2 regions of the Pseudoalteromonas sp. SR44-5 genome follow, and region 1 is predicted to be linked to the other one. Evidence: predicted binding sites of a transcription regulator. Region 1 holds the regulator's gene; the other holds the start of a gene.
What was found. Region 1 encodes sigma-54, which starts transcription at its own class of promoters, with help from an activator protein. Its sites were predicted from a motif close to GTTGGCACGNNNNTNGNNT; they were not measured.
Positions count from the first base shown of each region.

Region 2: a site for sigma-54 is predicted at 1,300-1,318, ahead of H5154_RS22190 (BON domain-containing protein). Genes of this name have one in related genera too.

Region 1 covers NZ_JACJDT010000061.1:13,995-17,539, forward strand. The annotation lists gene lptA (lipopolysaccharide transport periplasmic protein LptA) at 1-281, shown strand, start outside; gene lptB (LPS export ABC transporter ATP-binding protein) at 278-1,003, shown strand; gene H5154_RS21045 (RNA polymerase factor sigma-54) at 1,070-2,566, shown strand; gene hpf (ribosome hibernation promoting factor) at 2,595-2,882, shown strand; gene ptsN (PTS IIA-like nitrogen regulatory protein PtsN) at 2,887-3,339, shown strand; gene rapZ (RNase adapter RapZ) at 3,360-3,545, shown strand, end outside.
Region 2 covers NZ_JACJDT010000084.1:91-3,635, forward strand. The annotation lists gene H5154_RS23890 (hypothetical protein) at 285-419, opposite strand; gene H5154_RS22185 (YqaE/Pmp3 family membrane protein) at 478-636, opposite strand; gene H5154_RS22190 (BON domain-containing protein) at 701-1,264, opposite strand; gene H5154_RS22195 (LiaF domain-containing protein) at 1,608-2,264, shown strand; gene H5154_RS22200 (VOC family protein) at 3,317-3,545, opposite strand, start outside.

The DNA.
Region 1 (3,545 bases):
CAACTGGCAGTCCGGCTTACTTTGAAGAAAAACAAACTGATGGCACAGTAATGAGTGCCAGTGCTGATGAAGTCCGTTACGATGTCGCTAAGCGCTATTTAACCTTGGTTGGCAATGCACAAGTCACTCAGGCAGGTCAAAAAATCAATGCCAAAAGCATTACCTATGATATGGACCAGCAACTGATCAGTGCTGAAAAAGGCGCAAGCTCAAGCGATCGTGTGCACACCATTTTGGTACCAGTAGACAGTAAAAAAGACAAATCTAAAGGGCAGCCATGAGTACATTAAAAGCTGAATTTCTAGCAAAAAGCTATAAAGGTCGCCAAGTTGTAAAAAGCGTGGGTTTAGAAGTTAGCGCAGGCAGCATTGTTGGCTTATTGGGTCCTAATGGCGCTGGTAAAACCACCACCTTTTATATGATTGTGGGTTTAGTTCCAAGCGACAAAGGTAAAATCAGTATTGATGATAATGACATCACCTTACTGCCAATGCACAGTCGCGCACGGTTAGGGATTGGCTACCTGCCACAAGAATCATCCATCTTCCGTAAATTAACTGTTTATCAAAACCTGATGGCTATTTTAGAAACTCGTAAAGAGCTGAATAAACAAGCCAGAGAAGAAGCGCTCGACAGCTTACTTGATGAGTTTAGCATTCAACATATCCGCGACAGCCAAGGTATGGCATTATCTGGCGGTGAACGTCGTCGAGTTGAAATTGCACGCGCTTTAGCCGCAAACCCAAAATTTATCTTACTTGATGAGCCTTTTGCTGGCGTTGATCCTATTTCAGTGTTAGATATAAAGAAGATTATTGAACACCTTAAAAACCGTGGTATTGGCGTGCTTATTACCGACCACAATGTACGAGAAACCCTTGATGTTTGTGAAAAAGCCTACATAGTTTCTCATGGGGAGTTAATTGCATCAGGTACCCCTGAGCATGTACTCGCCGACCAAACAGTCCGCGATGTTTACCTGGGCGAGCAATTTAGGCTATAAAGCCACGCTCGGCTAAGTATCTGCTAGACTTAACGATGATAACAATAAAAGGATTGTTAGAGATACATGAGGCAATCACTCCAGCTGCGCATGGGCCAGCAACTTACAATGACACCACAGCTGCAACAAGCAATTCGCTTATTGCAACTCAGTACATTGGATCTCCAGCAAGAAATTCAAGAAGCGCTCGACAGCAATCCATTGTTAGAGCTAGAAGAACATGAATATTCAGACGACACGGCTGGTAAAAACGAACAAAAACAAGATAACGATGACTTAACCGTTAGCGCATCAGCAGACGACAAGCCAAGCGAATATGAACAAGAAAGTAGCGAAGCATTAAGTAAAGAGACCTTAAGTGACGAAATGGCTATGGACGTCACCTGGGACGAATACATGAGTGCTGCGCCAAATACGTCATCTGGGCCAATGCCTGAAGATGAGTCAATTTATCAAGGTGCCTCAACTGAAACCTTGCACGAATATCTAATGTGGCAATTACAACTCACACCTTTTAGTCCAACCGATGAAGCCATTGCCATTGCGATTGTTGAAGCCGTTGACGATTCAGGTATTTTAACCTTGAGCTGCGAAGACATCGCAGAAAGCTTAAATCAAGGTAATAACGAAGAAGAAATCGAACTCGACGAAGTGCAAGCAGTGTTAAAACGCATTCAGTTGTTTGACCCTGTTGGTATTGCTGCGCGCAGCCTACAAGAATGTTTATGTATTCAATTAAATCAATTTGATCCTGCAACTCCTTGGATTAGCGAGACAAAAATGATTTTAACTGATCATATCGATTTATTAGCTAGTCGTGACTATCGCACTTTGATGAAAAAGACTAAGCTTAAAGAAGATGAACTAAAAGAAGTAATGACACTGATCCACAGCCTTAACCCAAAGCCTGCGGATACCATAGTACGCGAAGAATCAGAGTATGTTATTCCTGACGTTTCGGTGAAAAAAATTAAAGGTCGCTGGGTGGTTGAACTCAATCCAGACAGCATGCCAAAAATTAGAGTGAACAGCCAATATGCGGCGATGTCACGCTCTGTAAAATCAAGCACTGACAGCCAATTTATACGCTCGCATTTGCAAGAAGCTAAATGGTTTATTAAAAGCCTAGAAAGTCGTAACGAGACGTTACTCAAAGTAACCAACTGCATTGTTAAACAGCAGCAAGGATTCTTTGAGCATGGCCCTGAGGCCATGCGCCCTATGGTACTAAACGACGTTGCCGAAATGGTTGAGATGCACGAATCAACAATTTCTCGTGTAACCACCCAAAAATACATGCATACCCCTCGTGGTATATTTGAGTTAAAATATTTTTTCTCGAGCCATGTAAGTACTGAGAACGGCGGCGAATGCTCATCGACAGCCATTCGAGCATTGATCAGAAAATTGATCAGTGCAGAAAACTCAGCGAAACCATTGAGTGATAGTAAAATTGCAGATATATTGGCAGAGCAAGGTATCAAAGTAGCTAGACGGACTATTGCAAAATACCGCGAGTCACTGGCTATTCCACCGTCAAATCAACGTAAAAGTTTGATTTAAGGCGTAAAATCACAAGAGGAAAATGCTTATGCAACTAAATTTAACTGGTCGTCATGTAGAAATTACTGATTCATTAAGAGACTATGTAAACAATAAGTTTGCCAAGCTTGAAAGGCATTTTGATCATATCAATAATGTCCATGTCATTCTTGATGTAGAAAAGCTAAGCCAAAAAGCAGAAGCCACATTACATGTCAGTGGCGCTGAATTATTTGCCTCAACTGAGCACCAAGACATGTATGCAGCCATTGACGGACTAATCGACAAACTTGACCGTCAGGTAATTAAACACAAAGAGAAGCACGCTCGACACTAACACTATGAAATTAAGCTCACTTATTTGCCAGGACTGCAGTAAAGCTGCGGTCCTTTTTAATAGCAAAAAACGGATCATTGAATTTATCAGCCAATTGGCTCATGAACAACTTCCTCAGCTATCACAACAAGAAATCCTCAACGCACTACTGTCGAGAGAAAAACTAGGTAGTACGGGTATTGGTCGTGGTATTGCTATTCCTCATGGCCGTATGAGTGGTGTTGAAAACCCGCTAGCAATAATTATAGTGAGTGAATCACCGATTGATTTTGATGCGATAGATAATCGCCCAGTTGATATATTTGTAGCTCTCATCGTGCCAGATGGTGATAGCCAACTTCATTTGAAGACGTTAGCCACAATTGCTGATAAACTCAACGACAAAGATTTTTGTAAACAACTACGTAGCGCAAAAACAGACCAAGATTTGTATCACGTAATTGCTGCGCAATCGTAGCCAAATGAAGGAGAATTTACATGGAGTTAATCATCATCAGTGGGCGTTCTGGCTCAGGTAAATCTGTTGCTCTGCGTGTAGTAGAAGATCTTGGCTATTATTGTGTAGATAATATTCCGGTAAACTTATTACCTTCATTAGTGCGCAGTGTCTCTGATAATTATGACAAAATTGCCGTCAGTATTGATGTCCGTAATTTACCGAAA
Region 2 (3,545 bases), on a different contig from region 1:
AAACCTTAACACCGTAGGCGTTAAGCTTGCTGACGTACAAACTCCGAGCCACATTTAAAACGCAGTGGCAAGTCACTCGCCTACAAGTGATTTAACACCGAGATAAACTTTAACACCCGTAGGCGTTGAGCTTGCTGACGCAAAAACACCTATGACTATAATAAAATGAGAGGTTAAACATTCTTGGGGAAGGTTATAAGTGGATGTTCTTAATGAAAATAACAACATACACTTATAATTTTGGTATATAACATCCTAGCAAAATCCTTCTAATATCTACTTATTTAAAGCCCATTCCTTGCTGCTTTTACTTCGCTCCTTGATGCGCTATTCATTAGTTCCTTCCATTGCTGTGCCGTCCAAAGTGGCTTTGCGCTTTTTACGATCCCTTGTTGGTTTTTCCTTAATACGTTATCCATAATGTTACTCCTTGCCATCTATTGGCTGTTCATCCTTGTTATATTTCACACTGTGACTCTAACGACGTCCGATTATATAAATTGCATGTATCAGACCAGGAATATACCCTAGTAATGTTAACAAAATATTAATCCAAAACTGAGCACCTAAACCAACTTGTAAAAATACACCAAGTGGTGGAATAAGTACTGAAAATATAATTCGTATTAAATCCATGACTCTCACTCCCTGAAATTTATATAAGAAAGCCCAGCATAACTGGGCATTCGTGGCTTATAGATTATTCAGCTACAATAGTTAAGTTATCAACTACATCGCGAACATCTTCGGCATTCTTAGCAATTTTCACCGCTAGCTGTTTTTCAGCATCCGAACCAACAGTACCATTTAGCGTTACCACACCTTTATCGGTATCTACGTCAATATCCGTACCGCCTACTTCAGAATTAAACAAATAGCGTGTTGTAATAACGGTAGTAATTTTAGCATCCGTTAAATCACTTTCTGTGCTATCTGATTTCATCTTCTTGCTTTTTGTGTCCGTGTTTTTAACGACCGTTAGCTCGTTATCAACATCAGTTACACCATCTAGACTTAAGATAAGCTCTTCCGCTAGCTCTTTATCAAGCTCACTTTCAACTTTACCAGTTAGTACAACCTTGCCATTTTTTACATCAGTGTTAATGTCAAAGTTGTTTAAGTTAGTGTTCATTAACAGAACCGTTTCTGCCTTACCATCAATCCAAGCATCTTTACTTTCATTTTCCCAGCTGTTTGCTTGCGCACCCATAGCGGTTGTACCAAGAACTAACGCTGCAATAATAGATTTGTTAAATGTTTTCATAATCTTTCTCCTTTTGATTAAAGACAATATGATTAATGCGAACATCAAGCCAACTTTTAAAGCACTTAAAATCAATAACTTAAGCTTTATTTGATATAGCGCTAGCTTTAGTCTTGGTAATTATTTACAGACTGCTCGGTAATTTATTCTGGTCGTTGCAAAATTAACCATTTAATAGCATTATTCGTTAATCTGTCGTTAATATAACAAACGCACCTAACAAAAATAAATTTAAATTATTGATTATTAAGCTAATTAATAAATGGCCTAAGCTTTGCTTTAACTATTGCAGTACTGAGCAATCATAAAATACACCAACAGCATCACTTATAAGGAATACATCATGACTGTGAAATTAGAAGATCGCCCAATTGAGCAAGTGCGTGAACAAGTTATTGATCAATTAATATATAACTACAGTCATGCTGTTATTTCAGCTGATGCTTTTGAACGTCGATTAGATCAGGCAATGGCTGCGAAAGATAACCAAAGCTTAATTGATTTGGTAAGTGACCTAGAATTAACAACCGATAGTAATTACCAGTGGGAAAAACGTGCGCAGTTTAGCCCAAACTATAGTAATAAAAGCAGCGATGAAACATTGCACTTGCGAAGTATCTTAGGATCAAACGAGCGCAGTGGGCAATGGGTAGTACCAAAAGAAATCCACCTGACGAACTTACTTGGTTCTATTGAACTTGATTTCACTGACGCCATATTTCAGCATCAAAATATCACCATCCATGTAAATTGCTTACTAGGCAATGATGAAATTTATGTGCCAGAACACGTCAATGTTGTATCAAAACTGTTCAGTATTATTGGTAGTGTTGAAAACAAATCAGTGTCACTGAATAAACACCAAGGGCCAACCATTACTATCGAAGGAAAAGTTATTCTGGGCTCTGTGGAAATTAAAATTAAGCGCACCATTAAAGAAAAGTTTGTCTCATTCGCCAACAGCCTTAAAACCAGTTGGCAAGATATCAATAAACATTAATAGATAAAACACAGTTAAAGCTTAACACCGTAGGCGTTAAGCTTGCTGGCGCGAAAACACCGAAACAATATTGAATATCGCGGTGGCAAGCCACTCGCCTACAGTGAGTAATTAAACACTGAGATTAACGTTAACACCGTAGGCGTTGAGCTTGCTGACGCAAAAACACCGAAACAATATTGAGTATCGCGGTGGCAAGCCACTCGCCTACAGTGAGTAATTAAACACCTGAGATTAACGTTAACACCCGTAGGCGTTAAGCTTGCTGACGCAAAAACACCGAAACAATATTGAATATCGCGGTGGCAAGCCACTCGCCTACAGTGAGTAATTAAACACTGAGATTAACGTTAACACCCGTAGGCGTTAAGCTTGCTGACGCAAAAACACCGAAACAATATTGAATATCGCGGTGGCAAGCCACTCGCCTACAGTGAGTAATTAAACACTGAGATTAACGTTAACACCCGTAGGCGTTGAGCTTGCTGACGCAAAAACACCGAAACAATATTAAATATCGCGGTGGCAAGCCACTCGCCTACAGTGAGTAATTAAACACTGAGATTAACGTTAACACCCGTAGGCGTTAAGCTTGCTGGCGCAAAAACACCGAAACAATATTGAATATCGCGGTGGCAAGCCACTCGCCTACAAGTCATTAATTAAACATCAAAGTAAACTTTAACACCGTAGGCGTTGAGCTTGCTGACGCAAAAACACCGAAACAATATTGAATATCGCGGTGGCAAGCCACTCGCCTACAAGTGAGTAATTAAACACTGAGATTACCGTTAACACCCGTAGGCGTTAAGCTTGCTGACGCAAAAACACCGAAACAATATTGAATATCGCGGTGGCAAGCCACTCGCCTACAGTGAGTAATTAAACACTGAGATTAACGTTAACACCGTAGGCGTTAAGCTTGCTGACGCAAAAACACCGAAACAATATTGAATATCGCGGTGGCAAGCCACTCGCCTACAGTGAGTAATTAAACACTGAGATTACCGTTAACACCCGTAGGCGTTGAGCTTGCTGACGCGAAACTAATGTTATAAATCATTATTACGCTCACTAGGAATATCACTTAAATATTCAACAAACTCTATTTCAAACCCTGCAGGGTCAATAAAATACACATTTTTACGAAATGGATTTACCGCACCTGGCTTATCAATACTGTAACCAGCGCTTTCTAAACGCGAAATTACTGCAGCAATATTATTCGTAACATAAGCAAAGTGCGCTAAGCCAACTTGATGTCCGGTTAAGTCACGGTTG